DNA from 3 places in the Streptomyces sp. NPDC101132 genome. Region 3 is predicted to be linked to each of the others. Evidence: riboswitches for the same ligand, from Rfam matches in the RefSeq annotation. Region 3 holds a riboswitch; each other region holds the start of a gene.
The links. A riboswitch is a leader RNA that binds a small molecule or an ion and turns the genes downstream of it on or off. The one in region 3 is predicted to bind thiamine pyrophosphate.
Positions count from the first base shown of each region.

Region 1 (6,917 bases), on a different contig from region 3:
GCCTGCTCGGCCAGCTCGACGAGGAGACCCGACGCGAGTACCTCGACCGGCACCCCGTCGAGGCCGTCACCCCGTACACGGTCCGGGACCTGCGCGCCCTGGAGCAGCGCATCACCGCCCAGCAGCGGATGCAGCCCGTGATCGAGCGTCAGGAATACGCCCTGGGAACGGTCTGCGCGGCCATTCCCATCACGGCCGGTGACGCCGCCGCGACCATGGCGATTTCTCTCCCCCTCCACCAGCAAGACCGGTTGCTCTATGTGGTTGATCGGCTACGGAGTGAAGTAGGCGCGCTGTTGAGCTCACTCTCGTTCTCTATCAGTATCTGAAAACTCACTCCTTGTGATCCGATGGCGCTTCCACCACCCTTGTCAAGAGAGCCCTGGGGGATCATTCCTGGCCACTTCCACAACAGCGGGGTAGGCAATGCGCGAGTCGGTACAGGCAGAAGTCATGATGAGCTTCCTCGTTTCCGAGGAGCTCTCGTTCCGGATCCCGGTGGAGCTCCGGTACGACGCTCGTGACCCCTACGCAGTACGCCTGACTTTCCACCTTCCCGGCGACGCGCCCGTGACCTGGGCGTTCGGCCGGGAGTTGCTTCTCGACGGCATCAACAAGCCATGCGGTGACGGCGATGTGCACATCGCCCCCACCGACCCCGAGGAGCTGTCCGATGTCCACATCAGGCTCCAGGTCGGCACCGACCGAGCCCTGTTCCGGGCCAGTGCGGCCCCTCTTGTCGCGTTCCTCGACCGGACCGACCGGCTGGTGCCGCTCGGTCAGGAGCGCAACCTCGGCGACTTCGAGGAGAACCTCGACGAAGCCCTCGACAAGATCCTTGCCGAGACGCGTACGCAGCAGAACGAGCAGAACGCGGGCTGAACCACGGCCGGCGGGAACCGGTCCGTACGCGTGCGTCCCGAGCGGTTCGCGTACGACGAGCGACTCTCAGCGTGCCGACGCGCTGAGCCGCCCGGTCCCCACCCCGTGACCCGTCCGTCCCTCCCGGCGGTCACTCAGCGCTTACGGCGGCGACCCCGTCCGCCCGTTCGTCCCGGCCCCCCGGCCGGGGCGGCGGACGGGGACACCGGCCGGTCGGCCGAAACCACCAGGGCGGCCAGCGCCGTCGTCACCGGCACGGACGCGACGAGCCCGATCGAGCCCACGAGGGTCCGTACGATCTCCTCGGCCACCAGCTCGCTGTTGGCCACGGAACCCACACTGCTCTGTGCGATCGAGAACAGCAGCAACAAGGGCAGGGCCGCGCCGGCATAGGCGAGCACCAGCGTGTTGACCACCGAGGCGATGTGGTCGCGGCCGATCCGGATGGCCGCGCGGTACAAGGCCCGTGGCCCCATCGTGGGGTCCGCCGCGTGCAGTTCCCAGACGGCCGACGTCTGCGTGACGGTCACGTCGTCGAGCACGCCGAGGGACCCGATGATCACACCTGCCAACAGCAGGCCGCTCATGTCGATCTCCGGGTAGAGCCCGTGGATCAGACCCGTGTTGTCATCCGTGTTCCCGCTCAGGAACGCCGACCCGATGAACCCGGACCCGAGCACGCCGATCAGCAGCAGCGAGACCAGGGTCCCCAGGACCGCGACGGACGTGCGTGCCGTCACGCCGTGGCACATGTAGAGCGCGATCAGCATGATGGCGCTCGCCCCGACCACCGCGACGAGCAGCGGGTTCGACCCCTGGAGGATCGCCGGCAGGATGAAGAGGACCAGCACGGCGAAGCTGACGGCGAGCGCGACCAGCGCGAACACCCCGCGCATCCGCCCCACCAGCACCACGGCCAGCGCGAAGATGCCGGCCAGCAGCGCGAGCGGCAGCTCACGGTTGACGTCGACCACGGAGTACTGGAGGTCGCGGGGGGCGTCCGGCGCGTACGCGACCACGACCTCCTGACCCTCGGTCAACTGCCGCGGAGCGCCCGGCTGGACGATCTCCAGGAATGTACGCCCCTTGTCGGGACCGGTGGTGACCTCGATCGTCGCCTTCGCGCACTGCCCAGTCTGCCGCTGCTGCGCCTCGCGCCCCTCGGGCGTGGAGGTGTCCCCGGTGGGCGGCACCTGGGCGACGTTGACCTCCTTGCAGTCCACCCGCTGAAGCGTGGCCACCCGCCCTTCCTGCGTCTGGCGGTCGAAGCCGACCCCGGTGCGCTCGTGCGAGGGTGCGCCGCCGGGCCACAGCACCACCAGGCCCACCACGACCGCGGCGGCGAACGGGATCAGCACGGCGGCGATGACCTTGCGCAGGTGCTTCGAGACGGGGGCCGCCGGACCGTGCCCGTGCGAGTGGCCGCCGTGGGAGTGGCCGCCGTGGGAGTGCCCGCCGTTCCCGCCGTGCCCAGCGTTCCCGCCATGCCCGCCGGTGCCGCCGTGCGAGTGCCCGCTCCCGTGCCCGCCGCCCTCGTGCGCCCCGTGCCCGAAGTCGGGGTCGCCTGGCCCGGCGTAGCCCTGTGAGGGGCCGGAGTGGCCGGTGGGGTCATGGGGGTCGACGGGAGGCCGCGGCGGTGTGGTCACCGGCCGATCATCGCAAGAGTTGAGGGGGCCCACTGTTCAGCGCGCCACAGATGACGCTAGCGTGGGGGCACCTTTGCACAACGCGGGAGCTCGGAGCACCGGGCTGAGAGGGCGCTGATCACCGTACGCGCGTCGAAGACGACGGGTACGGGAGGAGGCTGCGTCGACCGCCGAACCTGTTACCGGGTAATGCCGGCGTAGGGAGATGGGTCTCATGACCATTCAGGATGCACGCACGCCTGCCATCAGCCAGGACGGCCAGAGCGAGCGCCAGCCGGGCTGGCACAAGGGCTACGTCGCGGGCTCCCGCCCCGACATCCGCGTGCCGGTTCGCCAGGTCCACCTCACCAACGGCAAGGACGTGACGCTCTACGACACGTCCGGTCCGTACACCGACCCGCAGATCGAGACCGACGTCCGCCGCGGCCTGCCGCCGCTGCGCGAGAACTGGATCATCGGCCGCGGCGACACCGAGGAGTACGCGGGCCGTCCCGTGCGCCCCGAGGACGACGGCATCAAGCACACCTCGCCCCGCGGCGGCCTCAAGAACCTCGACGCGGTCTTCCCGGGCCGCCCGCGCCTGCCGCGCCGCGGCCGCGACGGCCAGGCCGTCACGCAGCTCGCGTACGCCCGCCGCGGTGAGATCACCCCGGAGATGGAGTACGTCGCGATCCGCGAGAACGTCTCCCCCGAGGTCGTCCGCGAGGAGATCGCCGCCGGCCGCGCGGTGCTCCCGGCGAACGTCAACCACCCGGAGATCGAGCCGATGATCATCGGCAAGAAGTTCCTGGTGAAGGTCAACGCCAACATCGGCAACTCCGCCGTGACCTCCTCCATCGAGGAGGAGGTCGAGAAGATGACCTGGGCCACCCGCTGGGGCGCCGACACGGTCATGGACCTCTCCACCGGCCGCAACATCCACACCACCCGCGAGTGGGTGCTGCGCAACTCCCCCGTCCCGATCGGCACCGTGCCCCTCTACCAGGCCCTGGAGAAGGTCGACGGCAAGGCCGAGGAGCTGACCTGGGAGATCTACAAGGACACTGTCATCGAGCAGGCCGAGCAGGGCGTCGACTACATGACCGTCCACGCCGGCGTGCTGCTGCCGTACGTGCCGCTCACCGCCCGCCGCAAGACCGGCATCGTCTCGCGCGGCGGCTCGATCATGGCCGCCTGGTGCCTCGCGCACCACAAGGAGAACTTCCTCTACACGAACTTCGAGGAGCTCTGCGAGATCCTGGCGGCGTACGACGTCACGTACTCGCTCGGCGACGGCCTGCGCCCCGGCTCGATCGCGGACGCCAACGACGCCGCGCAGTTCGCCGAGCTGAAGACGCTGGGCGAGCTGAACACGATCGCCAAGCGCCACAACGTACAGACCATGATCGAGGGCCCGGGCCACGTCCCGATGCACAAGATCAAGGAGAACATCGACCTCCAGCAGGAGATCTGCGAGGAGGCGCCGTTCTACACGCTCGGCCCGCTGACCACGGACGTCGCGCCCGCGTACGACCACATCACCTCGGGCATCGGCGCCGCGATGATCGCCTGGTGGGGCACCGCGATGCTCTGCTACGTCACGCCCAAGGAGCACCTGGGCCTGCCGAACCGGGACGACGTCAAGACCGGGGTGATCACGTACAAGATCGCCGCGCACGCCGCGGACCTGGCCAAGGGCCACCCGGGTGCCCAGGAGTGGGACGACGCGCTGTCCGACGCGCGCTTCGAGTTCCGCTGGGAGGACCAGTTCAACCTGGCCCTCGACCCGGACACCGCCCGCGAGTTCCACGACGAGACGCTTCCGGCCGAGCCGGCCAAGACCGCGCACTTCTGCTCGATGTGCGGCCCGAAGTTCTGCTCCATGAAGATCTCGCAGGACATCCGGCGCGAGCACGGCGGGGACCTGAAGGCCGAGGAGATCCAGGCCGGCATGGCGGAGAAGTCCGCCGAGTTCGCCGCCGCGGGCAACCGCGTCTACCTGCCGCTGGCCGACTGACCCACCGGCCGCCGCAGCCGCACCGGACGGTCCCGCGACCCTATGGGGGGAGTCGCGGGCCCGTCCGGCGGCACCTTCCCGGTGGCGCCGGGCGTACGCCGGTCAGGCGACGGTCTGGTACGCCGAGCCGAGCTTCGCGCGGGCGAAGTCGCGGTTCGCGGTGACCCGTTCGCGCTGGTCCTCCGGCAACAGGCCGTCCCCGAGCAGCCGTTCGCAGCAGTCCAGGCACTCCTGGTACTCGCCGGTCCAGTAGGCGGCGACGGCCAGCTCGTCGAGCGCGCGCCAGTCGTGCCAGGCGAACTCCACGAACAGGATGTCCTCCGGGCGCGGGACGGCCACCGCACGGCGGGCGAACAGGTGGGCCAGGGGCCAGCGCCCCTCCAGGCGGCACAGCCGGGCGAGGTCGCCGATGGCCTCGGCACGGGTGGGCCGGCTCTCGTACGCGCGCAGGTAGCGGTCCATGACCTCGGCCGCCGGCCGCTCCAGTTCGGCGGCGAGCCGCGCGGCGTACACCCGGGCGAGGTACGTCTCCTCGACCCAGCCGTCCATGGCCGCGCGCCGGTCGTAGGCGGCCAGGGACTTCTCCTTCTCGCCGGCGTCGCGCCAGCTCTGGGCCAGGTAGAAGGCGTAGCGCGCGTTGCCGGGCTCCTTGGCGAGCCCCTCCTCCAGGATCTTCGCGTCCCGCAGGTACTTCTCCCGCTCGCCGCCCTCCCGCTGCCGGGCGCCGCCGCCGACGATGAGCAGGCTGATCCCTTCGAGCACGTCCTTGCTGTGCGGTCCGCCGCAGTCGAGGTACTCGTGGAGCACCCCGACGTAGCGCCAGGGCAGCCGAGTGGCGACGAGCGTGTGCCGCCAGTGGATGACCGGACCGTGGTGCACCGCCAGCTGGTAGGCGTCGTGGGTGAGCTCGGGCATGCGGAAGCCCGGCTCGATGCGCATCTCGTCGTCGGCGTCCATGAACAGCAGGTAGTCGGCCCGGTCGCGGGCGAGTTCGACGGCTTCCGTGCGGCTGCCGTCGAAGCCCCGCCACGGGCGCTCGTACAGCTCGCCGGGGAGGTCGGCGAAGAACTCCCGGATCACGTCCTGGGTGCCGTCCGTGGAGCCGGTGTCGACGATCACCCACGTGTCGATCAGGGGGCGCACCGACTCCAGGCACTTGCGGATGGTCGGCGCCTCGTTCTTGACGATCATGTTCAGGCAGACTGTGCTCAAGGGTCCCGTCCACGGTGTGCGGGCCGCCGTACGGGCGGCCGGGCCGGTGTCGGTCCGTGACCGTAGTGACCCCCGTGACGCCGTTGTCCACGGCTCGCCGAAGCCTCTACTGCGTCTGCGGGCGGGAACACCCCCTCGGGTGGGTGCCTGATAGCCCGAAGTGTTGACGCGTGCATCCGCCCGCTCAAGTGGTACTGCTCGTCGTCCGTTCTCTCCGGAGGAAGCTCGAACCCACGACCGGGACGTCACCCGTTCCGGCGGCAGATCCCCTCCGAAGGAGCGTTTTTGATGAGTCGTGAGCGCAGGACCACGCAGCTGGGTCCCGTTCCCTGCACCCGGGGCTGGCAGGTGGGCGGTGCCCTGGCCTCCCTCTCGCTCGTGCTCGTGGGCCTCGCCAGCCCCGCCGTGGCCGCGGCCAACGCGGTCACTCCGAAGGTGAGCGCCGTCGCGCCGGCGGGTGGCAGCGGCGACTGCAAGGAGGAGCGCCCGCACGAGCGGCCGCGCCACGGCATGCCGCTGGCCCGCCACCTGCTGGACAGGTACCTGCACGGGCAGGACCACGAGGACCACGACGAGTACGTGCGTGGCGGTGGCGGCGACGACAAGTGCAAGGGCGCCACGGGCGCGACGGGCGCCACCGGCGCGACCGGCGCGACGGGTCCGACGGGTCCGACGGGTCCGGCCGGTACGGGTGACGGCGCGACCGGCGCCACCGGCCCGACCGGCCCGACTGGCGCCACCGGCCCGACCGGTCCGACCGGCGCCGACGGCACGGGCACGCCGGGCGCGACGGGAGCCACGGGTGCCACGGGTGCCACCGGCCCGACCGGTCCGACCGGCGCCGACGGCACGGGCACGCCGGGCGCGACGGGAGCCACGGGTGCCACGGGTGCCACGGGTGCCACGGGCGCCACGGGCGCCACCGGTGCGACGGGTGTGGCGATCTGTCAGGACGTCGACGCCTACAAGCCGAGCGGCAGTGAGGAGGTCAAGGCCGTCCTGACCGGGGGTGTCGCGTACGCGGGCATCCGCGACCTGACGCCGTCTCCGACGGACTTCATCTGGTACGACCTGACCGACAGCACCGGCAACCAGTTCCCCGACGGTGCGTGCTCGATCTCCATCGCGTCCCAGACCAGCAGCGACGCAGGCGTCTCGATCCAGGTACTGACCGAGAGCGG
Region 1 covers NZ_JBIVYX010000011.1:195,979-202,895, reverse strand. The annotation lists gene ACIQUR_RS25390 (IclR family transcriptional regulator) at 1-329, shown strand, start outside; gene ACIQUR_RS25385 (SsgA family sporulation/cell division regulator) at 427-882, shown strand; gene ACIQUR_RS25380 (YibE/F family protein) at 1,017-2,528, opposite strand; TPP riboswitch at 2,601-2,749, shown strand; gene thiC (phosphomethylpyrimidine synthase ThiC) at 2,743-4,524, shown strand; gene ACIQUR_RS25370 (glycosyltransferase) at 4,627-5,736, opposite strand; gene ACIQUR_RS25365 (hypothetical protein) at 6,025-6,917, shown strand, end outside.
Region 1: another riboswitch for thiamine pyrophosphate. It lies ahead of thiC (phosphomethylpyrimidine synthase ThiC); the one in region 3 lies ahead of ACIQUR_RS10580 (thiamine ABC transporter substrate binding subunit).

Region 2 (6,917 bases), on a different contig from region 3:
GGCCAACACCACCGCGCTGCCCGGCTTCTACCTCGCGGGCGGCTGGGCGCACCCGGGCGGCGGACTGGCCCATGCCGGGATGACGGGCGCCCTGGTGTCCGGGCTGATCGTGGAGGGCGCGGACTTCCGCGGCTCGCAGTGAGCGGCCGGCCCCGGTGGCGGCCCCCGGCGGGCCGCCGCCCCGCGGCTCAGTAGCGGTACTGCTCGTACTCGCCGGGCGCGCCCTGGTAGGGGTAGGGCCCGGGCTGGTCGGCCGGGTACGGCTGCTCGACGTCGCGCTGCTGCGGCACCCAGACGCCCCCGGGCGGGGTGTCCGTCGCGTACTGGTGCTGGCCGGTGTACGGGTCCGGGTAGGCGGGGTACATCTGCTCGCCCGTCCCGTAGCCGTAGTCGTAGGCCGCGTAGGCGCCGGGGTCGGACTGGGGCGTGACGGCCCCGGTGCCGATGTACGGGTCGGAGTACGCGGCGTACGTCTGCTGCTCGCCGGCACCGTAGTCGTAGCCGCCGCCGTAGCCGTCCTGGCCCTCGAAGGTCGCGGCGTAGCCCGTCCCGGCGCCCGCGTACGGGTCCTGGGCGGGCTGCTGCGGGTCGTAGTAGCCGGAGTAGTCCGCGCCGGCCGCCGCGTACCCGCCGGCGCCCGCGTAGTCGGTCCCGGCGCCGTCGGTGCCCGGGTCCGCGTACGGGTAGCCCGCCTCGGCCGGCACGGGCTCGTAGACGGCCGTCGCGTCCTGGGGGGCATCGTAGGAGCCGGCGTACGCGCCCTCGTCGGACGCCCCGGTGTAGCCCGGCGCGTCGGGGGCCCCGTCCGGCTGCTCCGAGGGGTCGGCGTCGCCCTCGGGCCCGTACTCCAGGTCCGAGACCCGCAGCGCGGGCTCCTCGCGGCGGCCCGCGTCGCTGCCGCCGCGCCGTCTGCCGCGCCGGCCGGGCTCGGGCTCGGCCGCCTCGCGTTTGGCGTTCAGGGCCCAGCCGGCCACGAAGCCGCGCCGGAAGGAGAGGGTGACCAGGGTCTGGCCGACGGCGAACGCGGTCGCGCCCACGCCGATGACCAGCACCGAGTTGATCAGTACGCCCGCGACCACGCCGAGGAATCCGGCGAAGGCGAGCACGCGCCAGCGCAGCCGAGCCTTGTACTGCAGCAGCACCTCGGCCAGCAGCCACAACGCGACGACGCCGAACGCGATGTAGAGGACCGTCCAGCCCATGCATGGCCCCTCTCGGTACGGCCGCGCGGGTACGGCCGGTCAGGGCCGCTGGTGCAGGCCCAGATTCTCGTAGATCTCGAGGGTCGCCGTGGAGTTGTTGAGCGTGATGAAGTGCAGTCCGGGGACTCCCTCGGACAACAGCCGCGCGCAGAACTCCGTGGCGAACTCGATGCCAATGGAGCGTACAGCGGCCGGATCGTCCTTGACGGCGAGCATGCGCTCTTTCACGTCCTCCGGGAAGACCGCGTTGCTCAGCTGGGGCAGCCGGTCGAGCTGCCGGATGCCGACAACTGGCATGACCTCGGGGATGATCGGGGTCTCGCAGCCGGCCGCCTCGACGCGGTCGCGCAGCCTCAGGTAGTTCTCCGGATCGAAGAACATCTGGGTGATCGCGTAATCCGCACCCGCACGGCACTTGTCCACGAAGTGCCTGATGTCCGAATCCCAGTCGGAGGACCGGGGGTGCATGTCGGGGAAGGCCGCGACGCCGACGCAGAAGTCGCCGGACTCCTTGAGCAGCCGGACGAGGTCGGCCGCGTAGTGCACGCCCTCCGGGTGCGGCACCCACTCGCCCATCGGGTCGCCCGGCGGGTCGCCGCGCAGGGCCAGCATGTTGCGGATTCCCGCGTCCGCGAACTGGCCGATGACGTTCCGCAGCTCGGCCACGGAGTGGTCGACCGCGGTGAGGTGCGCGACCGGGGTCAGGGTGGTGTCGGCTGCGATCTCCTGGGTGGCCTTGACCGTGCCGCCCCGGGTGGAGCCGCCCGCGCCGTAGGTCACGGACACGAAGCTGGGGGCGACCGCCTCGACCCGGCGGAGGGCGTTCCAGAGGTTCCGGTTGCCCTTCTCCGTCTTGGGCGCCCAGAACTCGAACGAGTACGACGTACCGGACGCGAGCATGTCGCGGACCGTGCGCGCACGGTCGGTTCTGGTGGAAGCGGTGCCAAGGGCCATACGAGGAGGCTAGACAAACTCCATGATCACCCCAAGACGTGTCCACCCATCGGACACGTTTTTGGACACTCTGATGGACCGGAGGCCCCGGAGCCCCTCCCGAACCGGCGGAACCGACGATTCCGGTTGCTCAGAGGAGTCGGGACCGCACGCGCTTGGCCAGGTCGGCGGCGGCCGCACCGGGGTCGTCGGCCTCGGTGATCGCACGGACCACGACCACCCGGGAGGCGCCGGCGTCCAGCACCTCGTCCAGGTTCCCGGCGTCGATGCCGCCGATGGCGAACCACGGCCGGTCCTGGCCGAGCGAGGCCGCGTACCGGACCAGGTCGAGGCCCGGGGCGTGGCGGCCGGGCTTGGTGGGGGTGGGCCAGCAGGGGCCGGTGCAGAAGTAGTCGACACCCGGCTCGGCGGCGGCCGCGGCGACCTCGGACTCCGCGTGGCAGGAGCGGCCGATCAGCACGCCGTCGCCCAGGATCGCGCGGGCGGCCGGGACGGGGATGTCGCCCTGGCCGAGGTGCAGCACGTCGGAGCCGATGGCGTGCGCGACGTCGGCGCGGTCGTTGACCGCGAGCAGCCGGCCGTGGCGGCGGGCGGCCTCGGCGAAGACCTGGAGGTGCTCCAGCTCCTCTGCGGCCTCCATGCCCTTGTCGCGCAGCTGCACGACGTCGACCCCGCCGGCGAGGACGGCGTCGAGGAACTCGGGGAGGTCCCCCTGGCGCTTGCGCGCGTCCGTGCAGAGGTAGAGCCGGGCGTCGGACAGGGCGGCGCGGGCGTCGACGGACATGGAGGTACCCCCCGGGTGGGGCGGCGTACGGGCCGCTCGGGCCCGTACGCCGCGTGGTGGTTCGGTTCGGATCAGACGGCGAGCGCCTGGGCGCGGCGCTTCACTTCCGTGCCGCGATTCTCACTCAGGGCCTGTGCCGGCGTGCCGGGCAGGGTCGGGTCCGCCGTGAAGAGCCACTCCAGCATCTCCTCGTCGGTGAAGCCGTCGTCCCGCAGCAGCGTGAGGGTTCCGGAGAGGCCCTTGACCACCTTGTCGCCGTCGATGAAGGCGGCCGGCACCTGGAGGGCGCGGTTCTCACCGCGGCGCACCGCGATCAGCTGGCCCTCCTTCACCAGCTGGCGGATGCGCGTCACCTCGACGTCCAGCATTTCGGCGATGTCGGGGAGGTAGAGCCACTCGGGGACGAGAGCATCGATCTTTGCGTCAATCTCGGTCACGGGACAAGCCTGCCATCCCGGACCGACAGCCGGTACCCGGGCGGTGCCGGAGGGGGTACGGCGAACCGCACCCCCGCGCGTCAGCGGGCGGCGGACTTCAGCGGGGCCGCGGCGTCGGCCACCCGGGCCGGGTCCACCGGGACGCCGCTCTCGATGAGCTTGCGGCCCTGCGCCAGGTCCCGGGGCCGGCCCACGGCCAGCACCGCGACCAGGGCCTCGCCGCGCAGCCAGCACGCGGACCAGGCGGCCTCGGCCGGGTCCCCGCGCCAGACCAGCGCGTCGCCCTCGGCGTGGTGGCCCGCGTACTGCACGAAGCGGCCGAACTGCTCCGACCAGAAGTAGGGCACCGGGTCGTACACGAGGGCCTCGCCGCCGGGCCCGGCCAGGATGTTCGCGGCCACCGTCCGGGGACCCTGGAGGGCGTTGTCCCAGTGGTGGACGACGAGCCGCCCGCCGAAGCGCGCCGAGGGGAAGGAGGCGCAGTCGCCGACCGCGTACACGTCGGGCAGCGAGGTGGCCAGGTGGTCGTCGGCGGTGACGGAGCCGTCCGCGCCCCGCTCGATGCCCGAGCCGTCGAGCCAGCCGGTCGCGGGCCGGGCGCCGATGCCCACGACCACGGCACCCGCGGGCAGCTCGGTGCCGTCGGCGAGCACCACGGCGCCGGGGGTGACCTCGGCCACCCGGGCGCCGGTCACCAGGCGGGCGCCGGCCTCGGCGTACCAGCCGGACATCGCGTCGGCGACCTCGGCGGGCAGCGCACCGGCGAGCGGGCGGGCTGCCGCCTCGACCACGGTGACGGCGCAGCCGGCCTCGCGGGCGGCGGTGGCGAACTCGGCGCCGATCCAGCCGGCGCCCACCACGACGACGTCGTGCCGCTCGGTGATCACGGGCTTCAGCCGCTCGGCGTCGTCGAGGGTGCGCAGCAGGTGCACGCCCGGCACGCCCTCGGTGCCCGGGAGAGTGAGGGGCTCGGCGCCGGTGGCGAGGACCAGGGTGGCGTACGGGACCGGGCCCGCGGAGGTGTCCACCTCGTGGTCGGCGGCGCGCAGGCCGGTGACCTCGACGCCGAGGCGCAGCTCGATGCCGAGCCCCTGGAAGTCGACGTCGAAGGCGGAGTCCTCGGCCTTGCCGAGCAGCACCGCCTTGGAGAGCGGCGGCCGGTCGTACGGCTGGTGGGGTTCGGCGCCGAGCAGGGTCACCGGTCCCGTCCAGCCCTGTTCGCGCAGGGCCACGGCGGTCTGCACGCCCGCCATGCCCGCGCCGACGATGACGACGCCGTGCGCCGTGTCCTGGGTCTGACTCAGCTGATCGCTCACGCCGCACACCCTAACCACCTGACGGATCGTCAGGAAAGTCGGTGTCCGTCCGGGGCGGAGCGCCGCTCGCGGCGTGCTCGCGGGCGGCCTTACCCGCGCTCGGGGCCGGGGGATAGTCTGGCCACCGTACCTATCGCGGGAGCCCGGGCGGACCGGGCTGAGAGGGAGGCTGGCCGGCCTCCGACCGTACGAACCTGATCCGGGTCATGCCGGCGAAGGGAGGGGCTGGACGCCCATGCACCCATCTCGTAAGGGATCCGACGTCCTCGTCATCGGGGGCGGGATCATCGGCCTGGTCACGGCCTGGCGCGCCGCGCGGCGCGGGCTGCGCACCGCGCTCGCCGACCCGCGGCCCGGCGGCGGCGCCGCCCAGGTGGCGGCCGGCATGCTCGCCGCCGTCACCGAACTCCACTACGGCGAGGAGACCCTGCTCGGCCTCAACCTCGCCTCCGCCGCCCGCTACCCCGAGTTCGAGGCGGAGTTGACCGAGGCGAGCGGCGGCCTGGACATCGGCTACCGCGCCTGCGGCACGCTGGCCGTGGCGCTGGACGCGGACGACCGTACGCACCTGCGCGAGCTGCACGCGCTGCAGCGGCGCTGCGGGCTGGAGTCGGAGTGGCTCACCGGCCGCGAGTGCCGCCGCCTGGAGCCGATGCTGGCGCCCGGGGTGCGCGGCGGGCTTCGCGTCGACGGCGACCACCAGGTGGATCCGCGGCGGCTGGCCGCGGCCCTGGTCGCGGCCTGCGAGCGGGCCGGCGTGCTCTTCCACCAGACCTCCGTGGAGCGGCTGACCGTCACCGCCGACCGGGCCGCCGGCGCCGTGCTCGACACCGGCGAGGAACTCGCCGCCGACCAGGTGGTGCTGGCCGCCGGCAGCCACAGCGGCCGGCTGGCCGGCCTGCCGCCGGAGGTCGTGCCGCCGGTCCGGCCGGTCAAGGGTCAGGTGCTGCGGCTGACGGTGCCGGGGGCGTACGCGCCGTTCCTCACCCGCACGGTCCGCGCCGTGGTCCGCGGCAGCCACGTCTACCTGGTGCCCCGGGAGAACGGCGAGCTGGTCGTCGGGGCCACCAGCGAGGAGCTGGGCTGGGACACCACCGTCACCGCGGGCGGGGTGTACGAACTCCTCCGCGACGCCCACGAGCTGGTGCCCGGCCTGACCGAACTCCCGCTCACCGAGACCCGGGCCGGCCTGCGCCCCGCCTCCCCCGACAACGCCCCGCTGCTGGGCCCCACGGAGCTGCCCGGCCTGCACCTGGCCACCGGGCACTACCGCAACGGCGTGCTGCTGACCCCCCTCACCGGCGAGGTGATGGCGGAGCTGCTGGCCACCGGTGAACTGCCGGAGGTGGCCCGCGCGTTCACGCCGCGCCGCTTCTCCCCCGCAGCAGTACGTGAGGAGTCCCTCGTATGACCGTGTCCGTGAACGGCGAACCCCGCGAGATCGCCGCCGGGACCACGCTGGACGCGCTGGTCGCCACCCTGACCTCGGCTCCCTCCGGGGTGGCCGCCGCCGTCAACGAGACCGTGGTGCCGCGCGGCCAGTGGCCGGCGACGGCCCTCGGCGACGGCGACCGGGTCGAGGTGCTGACCGCGGTGCAGGGAGGCTGAGCATGTCCGACCTCCTCACCCTCGGCGGCCGGACCTTCTCCTCCCGCCTGATCATGGGCACCGGAGGCGCGCCCAGCCTGGACGTCCTGGAACGCGCCCTGGTCGCCTCCGGCACCGAGCTGACCACGGTGGCGATGCGCCGCCTGGACCCCACGGTGCAGGGCTCGGTGCTCTCGGTGCTGTCCAGGCTGGGGATCCAGGTGCTGCCGAACACCGCCGGGTGCTTCACGGCCGGCGAGGCGGTGCTGACCGCGCGGCTGGCCCGGGAGGCGCTGGGCACCGACTGGATCAAGCTGGAGGTGGTCGCCGACGAGCGGACCCTGCTGCCGGACCCGGTCGAGCTGCTGGACGCCGCCGAGGTGCTGGTGGACGACGGCTTCACCGTGCTGCCGTACACGAACGACGACCCGGTGCTCGCGCGGAAGCTGGAGGACGCGGGGTGCGCGGCGATCATGCCGCTGGGGTCGCCGATCGGTTCCGGACTCGGCATCCGCAACCCGCACAACTTCCAGCTGATAACCGAGCGGGCGGGGGTGCCGGTGATCCTGGACGCGGGGGCGGGCACGGCCTCGGACGCGGCGCTGGCGATGGAACTGGGGTGCGCCGCGGTGATGCT
Region 2 covers NZ_JBIVYX010000003.1:293,535-300,451, reverse strand. The annotation lists gene ACIQUR_RS08940 (phytoene desaturase family protein) at 1-142, shown strand, start outside; gene ACIQUR_RS08935 (hypothetical protein) at 189-1,202, opposite strand; gene metF (methylenetetrahydrofolate reductase [NAD(P)H]) at 1,242-2,156, opposite strand; gene thiE (thiamine phosphate synthase) at 2,287-2,940, opposite strand; gene ACIQUR_RS08920 (Rv2175c family DNA-binding protein) at 3,012-3,377, opposite strand; gene ACIQUR_RS08915 (NAD(P)/FAD-dependent oxidoreductase) at 3,458-4,693, opposite strand; TPP riboswitch at 4,819-4,931, shown strand; gene thiO (glycine oxidase ThiO) at 4,929-6,104, shown strand; gene thiS (sulfur carrier protein ThiS) at 6,101-6,301, shown strand; gene ACIQUR_RS08900 (thiazole synthase) at 6,304-6,917, shown strand, end outside.
Region 2: another riboswitch for thiamine pyrophosphate. It lies ahead of thiO (glycine oxidase ThiO); the one in region 3 lies ahead of ACIQUR_RS10580 (thiamine ABC transporter substrate binding subunit).

Region 3 (6,917 bases):
CCGGCCGAACTGCCAGCCGGTGCCGGTCCTGATCCCGCGGCCCACGATCGCGGCCACGGGCCAGGCGAAGAAGATCGCGAAGAAGGCGAGCGGCAGGGCCATCAGGCCCAGCCGCACCGCCGTCGCGCGCCGGGAGGAGCCCGCGGGCACCTCCCGGACCGCGTCCTCCGCTACTTCAGCACGAGCGAGGTCCATGCCCCGACCCACTGCTCACGGTTCTTGGCGATCGCGTCCGGAGCGACGGTCTCCGGCTTCTCGACCACCACGCCGTGCTTGGTGAAGATCTCCGGCAGCTTCGCGTCCTTGACCACCGGGTTCACGAACATCTGGAGCGGCATGTCCTCCTGGAACTTCTTGCTGATCAGGAAGTCCAGCAGGGCCTTGCCGCCCGCCTCGTTCTTCGCGCCCCGGAGCAGGCCGGCGAACTCGGTCTGGCGGAAGCAGGTGCCGGTGGAGACGCCGGTGGGCGCCACGGCCGGCTGCGGCTCGCCGTACAGCACCTCGACCGGCGGGCTGGAGGCGTAGGAGACGACCAGCGGGCGGTCGCCCTTGGCCTTCTTGCCGCCCGCGGAGCCGGAGAAGCGCTCGTTGTAGGCCTGCTCCCAGCCGTCGACGACCTCGACGCCGTTGGCCTTGAGCCTGGTCCAGTAGTCCTTCCAGCCGTCCTCGCCGTACTTGCCGACGGTCGCGAGGAGGAAGCCGAGGCCGGGCGACGAGGTCGAGGCGTTCTCGGTGACCAGGAGGTTCTTGTACTCGGGCTTGACCAGGTCGTCGAGGGTGACCGGCGGGGCCAGCTTCTTGTCGGCGAAGAACTTCTTGTCGTAGTTGACGCAGATGTCGCCGGAGTCGACCGGGGTGACGCGGTGCTCGGCCTTGTCCAGCTGGTACTGCTCGGGGACCTCCGCCAGGCCCTTGGCCTCGTACGGGACGAAGATGCCGTTGTCGAGGGCGCGGGAGAGCAGCGTGTTGTCGACGCCGAAGAAGACGTCGCCGCGCGGGGAGCCCTTGGTGAGGATCTCCTGGTTGAGGGCCGCGCCCGCGTCACCGCTCTTGAGGACCTTGACCGTGTAGCCGCTCTGCTGCTCGAACTCCTTCAGCACGGCCGGGGTGGCGTTGAAGGAGTCGTGGCTGACGAGGGTGACCGTCTTGGACTTCGGCCCGCCGCCCGGCGCCGCACCGTCCTTCTCGTCACCGTTGCCGCAGCCGGCGAGCGCGGCCGCGCCCAGGGCGGTGGCCAGCACGGCGCCCGCCATCTTCTTGGTGGTGCTCACGGAACATTCCTCCTGGAGTGACCAGGAGAAGACGCGGCCCCGCCCCGGCGCTCTGGGAGCGGACGCCGGGGCAGGGCGCAACAGCTTGAGTGATGACCGAACTTCCTACCCGGAATGACCCGGGCGAGGTTCAGAGGGTCTGCGGCGTGACGGTGCCCGCACTCTCAGCGCTGTGGCGCTCCCCTGTCGGAATATGCAGATGTACGGGGCCAGGTTACCGCTCGCTGGCGGCGAGCTGTCCGCACGCTCCGTCGATCTCCTGGCCACGGGTGTCGCGGACGGTCACCGGGACGCCGTGGCCGGCGATGGCCTGGACGAAGGCCCGCTCGTCCTCGGGGCGGGAGGCCGTCCACTTGGAGCCCGGGGTCGGGTTGAGCGGGATCAGGTTGACGTGCACACGCTTGCCCTTGAGGAGGCGTCCCAGCAGGTCGCCGCGCCAGGCCTGGTCGTTGATGTCGCGGATCAGCGCGTACTCGATGGAGATGCGGCGGCCGGACTTCTCGGCGTACTCCCAGGCCGCGTCGAGGACCTCGCGGACCTTCCAGCGGGTGTTCACGGGGACGAGGGTGTCGCGCAGCTCGTCGTCGGGAGCGTGCAGGGAGACGGCGAGGCGGCACTTGAAGCCCTCGTCGGCGAACCGCAGCATGGCCGGGACCAGGCCGACGGTGGAGACGGTGATGCCGCGCTGCGACAGGCCCAGGCCGTCGGGCTCGGGGTCGGTCAGGCGGCGGATGGCGCCGACGACCCGCTTGTAGTTGGCCAGCGGCTCGCCCATGCCCATGAAGACGATGTTCGACAGGCGGGCCGGGCCGCCCGGGACCTCGCCGTCGCGCAGGGCGCGCATGCCGTCGACGATCTGGTGGACGATCTCGGCGGTGGACAGGTTGCGGTCCAGGCCCGCCTGTCCGGTGGCGCAGAACGGGCAGTTCATGCCGCAGCCGGCCTGCGAGGAGATGCACATGGTGACCCGGTCCGGGTAGCGCATCAGGACGGACTCGACCAGCGTGCCGTCGTGCAGCTTCCAGAGGGTCTTGCGGGTGGTGTCGTCGTCACAGCTGATGTGCCGGACCACGCTCATCAGGTCGGGCAGCAGCTCCTGCTGGAGCTTCTCGCGCGCGGCGGCCGGGATGTCGGTCCACTCGGCCGGGTCGTGCGCGTAGCGGGCGAAGTAGTGCTGCGAGAGCTGCTTCGCGCGGAACGGCTTCTCGCCGATCGCGGCCACGGCCTCGCGCCGCTCGGCGGGCGAGAGGTCGGCGAGGTGCCGGGGCGGCTTCTTCGCCCCCTTGGGCGCGACGAAGGTCAGTTCTCCCGGAAGGGGGCGGGCCATGATCGGTTTCTCCTCAGTACGACGAGGCCTGGCCGGCCTCCGCGGAAAACGGAGCCGATGGCATTGGCGCGACCGGCGCCAGGAGACCTCACAGGGCGTCCCCCCGCGGCTCGCGGGGGACGAGAAAGGCGCGCCACTCGGGAGTGACGCGCCTTCCAGGATACCCGGGACGGCTCAGCCGGTGCCCACGAAGAGCGCCAGCAGCAGCCACACCACCGGCGCGGTGGGCAGCAGCGAGTCCAGCCGGTCCATGATCCCGCCGTGACCGGGCAGCAGGGTGCCCATGTCCTTGATGCCGAGGTCCCGCTTGATCATCGACTCACCGAGGTCGCCCAGGGTGGCGCTGACCGCGACCGCGAGGCCCAGCAGCAGGCCCTGCCACCAGCTGCCCCCGTCGATCAGGAACTCCATGCACAGCGCACCGGCCGCCATCGCGAAGGCCACGGCGCCGAAGAGTCCCTCCCGGGTCTTCCCGGGGCTGATCCGCGGGGCGAGCTTGTGCTTGCCGAAGCGCCAGCCCACCGCGTAGGCGCCGGTGTCGCTGACCACCGTGAGGACCAGGAAGGTGAGCACCCGCTGCGGGCCGTCGTCGGCGGTCAGCAGCATCGCCACGAAGGTCGCGAGGAACGGCACGTAGAACGCGGCGAACACGCCGGCCGTGACGTCCTTCAGGTAGCCCTCGGGGGGCTCCGTCATCCGCCACACGAGCACGGCGAGCGCGGTCAGGGCCATCGCGACCCAGGCGCCCTCGGCCCCGCGCACGTACCCGGCGACGACCATCGCGGCGCCGCCGACGGCGAGCGGGACCAGGGGCGCGTTGATGCCCTTGCGCTCCTGGAGCCGGGAGGTCAGCTCCCACAGCCCGACGACCACCGCGACCGCGATGACGCCGACGAAGACCGCCTTCACGATGAAGAGCGAGGCGAAGATCACGGCGCCGAGGCCGACGCCGACCCCTATGGCGGCGCGCAGGTCCCGCCCCGCACGCTTCTTCGGCGGCGGGGAGGAGGCCTCCTGCGGGGCCTGGGGCGGGGGCGTGGGCATGGGCTCCTGCGGCGGCGTCTCGTCGCGGAACAGGGGGCCGCTCGGCTGAGCCGCCCCCCGGTCGCGTGGTTCCCGGTCTTCGAAGTCTCGACCGGCGGCGTCGGGCACGATGGGCATGGGCCGAGTCTGCGGCCCTCCGAGCACATCGTATGCGGGACCCGCCGGTACCGGCTCCGCCGCCCAGGAAGAGTCGTTCATCAGACCTCGAGGAGCTCGGCTTCCTTGTGCTTGAGCAGCTCGTCCACCTGCGCGACGTACTTCGCGGTGGTGTCGTCGAGCTCCTTCTCGGCGCGGCGCACCTCGTCCTCGCCGGACTCCTTGTCCTTCACGAGCTTGTCGAGGGCGTCCTTGGCCTTGCGGCGCACGGAGCGGATGGAGACCTTCGAGTCCTCGGCCTTGCCGCGGGCGACCTTGATGTAGTCGCGGCGGCGCTCCTCGGTGAGCTCCGGGAAGTTGACCCGGATGATGCGGCCGTCGTTGCTCGGGTTGACGCCGAGGTCCGAGTCGCGGATGGCCTGCTCGATGTTGCGCAGCGCGCTCGCGTCGAACGGGGTCACCACGGCCATGCGCGGCTCGGGCACCGAGAAGGACGCGAGCTGGTTGATGGGGGTCAGCGCGCCGTAGTAGTCGGCCACGATCTTGTTGAACATCGCCGGGTGCGCACGGCCGGTGCGGATCGCGGCGAAGTCCTCCTTGGCGACCACGACGGCCTTCTCCATCTTCTCCTCGGCCTCGAGGAGGATTTCTTCGATCACCACGTGCTCCTGCATGTCTTGAGTGGATGGTTCGGGCGGGGTGGGTCGCTCAGGCCCGGGTGCCCTGGTCGCTCACGAGCGTGCCGATCTTCTCACCCTTCACGGCGCGCGCGATATTGCCCTCCGCGAGCAGCTCGAAGACGAGGATCGGCAGCTTGTTGTCACGGCAGAGCGTGATGGCGGTGGCGTCGGCGACCTTGAGGTCGCGGGACAGCACCTCGCCGTACTCCAGGGCGTCGAACTTGACCGCGTCGGGGTTGGCCTTGGGGTCGGAGTCGTAGACGCCGTCGACACCGTTCTTGCCCATGAGCAGGGCCTCGGCGTCGATCTCCAGGGCGCGCTGGGCGGCCGTGGTGTCGGTGGAGAAGTACGGCATGCCCATGCCGGCGCCGAAGATGACGACGCGGCCCTTCTCCAGGTGGCGCACGGCGCGCAGCGGGATGTACGGCTCCGCGACCTGGCCCATGGTGATGGCGGTCTGCACGCGGGAGTCGATGCCCTCCTTCTCCAGGAAGTCCTGGAGGGCGAGGCAGTTCATCACGGTGCCGAGCATGCCCATGTAGTCGGAGCGGGCCCGGTCCATGCCGCGCTGCTGGAGCTCGGCGCCGCGGAAGAAGTTGCCGCCGCCGATGACGACGGCGATCTCGGCGCCGTCGCGGACGACCGCCGCGATCTCGCGCGCGATCGCGTGCACGACGTCGGGGTCGACGCCCAGTCCCCCGCCGCCGGAGAAGGCCTCGCCGGACAGCTTCAGCATGAAGCGGCGGCCCTTCTTGTCGTGGTCGCTCTTGTCGTCGGAAGCGGTGTGGGGGTCCACGCCCTGATTCATGGAGATCTCCTCGTGCACATACGAAGAAGGCCATTGCCGGGGTCCTTGCGGTTCCCTGTGCGGCAATGGCCTCCTCGTCAGATCTGCGGTCGACCGGCGCGAACGCGGACGACTGCCTCAGACCCTACCGGGGTCCGGTGTCCGTCGCGTACGGACTCAGATGCCGACCTTGATGCGGGTGAAGCGCTTCAGGGTGACACCGGCCTCGTCCAGGATCTGCTGGACGGACTTCTTGTTGTCCAGCGCGTAGGGCTGGCCCAGGAGCGTGGCGTCCTTGAAGAAGCCGTTGAGGCGACCCTCGACGATCTTCGGCAGGGCGGCCTCGGGCTTGCCCTCGGCGCGGGTGGTCTCCTCGGCGACGCGGCGCTCGGACTCGACGACCTCGGCCGGGACGTCCTCCTTGGCCAGGTACTTCGGGGCGAACGCGGCGATGTGCTGCGCGACGCCCTTGGCGAGGTTGGCGTCGGCCTTGTCCAGCTCGACCAGGACACCGATCTGCGGGGGCAGGTCGGGCATGGTGCGGTGCATGTACGAGTAGACGAAACCGTCGGCGTACTGCGCGAAGCGGTCCAGGACGATCTTCTCGCCGAGGTTGGCGTTGGCCTCGTCCACGAACGCCTGGACGGTCTTGCCGGCCTCGATCTCGGAGGCGAGCAGCGCCGCGATGTCCGCCGGGGAGGTGGCGGCCACGTGCTTGGCGATCTCGGCGGCGACGGCCTGGAACTTGTCACCCTTGGCGACGAAGTCGGTCTCGCACTTCAGCTCGACGAGCACACCGGAGGTGTTGTCGTCGGCGAGCAGGGAGACGACGGCGCCGTTCTCGGCGGAGCGGCCCTCGCGCTTGGCGACGCCCTTCTGGCCCTTGATGCGCAGGGCCTCGACGGCCTTGTCGACGTTGCCGTCCGACTCGTCCAGGGCCTTCTTGCAGTCCATCATGCCGGCGCCGGTGAGCTCGCGGAGCTTCTTGACGTCAGCGGCGGTGTAGTTCGCCATGAGTCTGTGATTCTCTCTCGAAGTCGTAGATCTACGGGTGAACGGCGGGGGCCGGTGCCTCGTGAGCACCGTCCCCCGTCGTCATCGTCCGTGCTGGGAGTGCCCGGCAGGTGAACGCCGGGCTCTCTCAGTGGGTCAGGCCTGCTCGGCGTCCGCGGCCGGGGCCTCGGCCTCGGCGGCGGGGGCCTCGGCGGCGGCCGGGGCCTCGTCGGCCTTCTTCTCGCCCTCGAGCAGGTCGCGCTCCCACTCGGCCAGCGGCTCGCCGACGGTCTTGTCGCCCGGCTTCGAGTCACCGGCGGCAACGCCGGAACGGGCGATGAGGCCCTCGGCGACGGCGTCGGCGATCACGCGGGTGAGCAGGGTGACGGAGCGGATCGCGTCGTCGTTGCCCGGGATCTTGTAGTCGACCTCGTCGGGGTCGCAGTTGGTGTCGAGGATCGCGACGACCGGGATGTGGAGCTTGCGCGCCTCACCGACGGCGATGTGCTCCTTCTTGGTGTCGACGATCCAGACGGCGCTCGGCACCTTCTGCATCTCGCGGATGCCACCGAGGGTCTTCTCCAGCTTGGCCTTCTCGCGGGAGAGGACCAGGAGCTCCTTCTTGGTGAGGCCGGAGGCGGCCACGTCCTCGAAGTCGATCTGCTCGAGCTCCTTGAGGCGCTGCAGACGCTTGTAGACGGTGGAGAAGTTGGTGAGCA
Region 3 covers NZ_JBIVYX010000004.1:24,651-31,567, forward strand. The annotation lists gene ACIQUR_RS10575 (ABC transporter permease) at 1-102, opposite strand, end outside; gene ACIQUR_RS10580 (thiamine ABC transporter substrate binding subunit) at 171-1,271, opposite strand; TPP riboswitch at 1,356-1,466, opposite strand; gene rlmN (23S rRNA (adenine(2503)-C(2))-methyltransferase RlmN) at 1,486-2,598, opposite strand; gene ACIQUR_RS10590 (phosphatidate cytidylyltransferase) at 2,773-3,840, opposite strand; gene frr (ribosome recycling factor) at 3,840-4,397, opposite strand; gene pyrH (UMP kinase) at 4,447-5,226, opposite strand; gene tsf (translation elongation factor Ts) at 5,383-6,219, opposite strand; gene rpsB (30S ribosomal protein S2) at 6,355-6,917, opposite strand, start outside.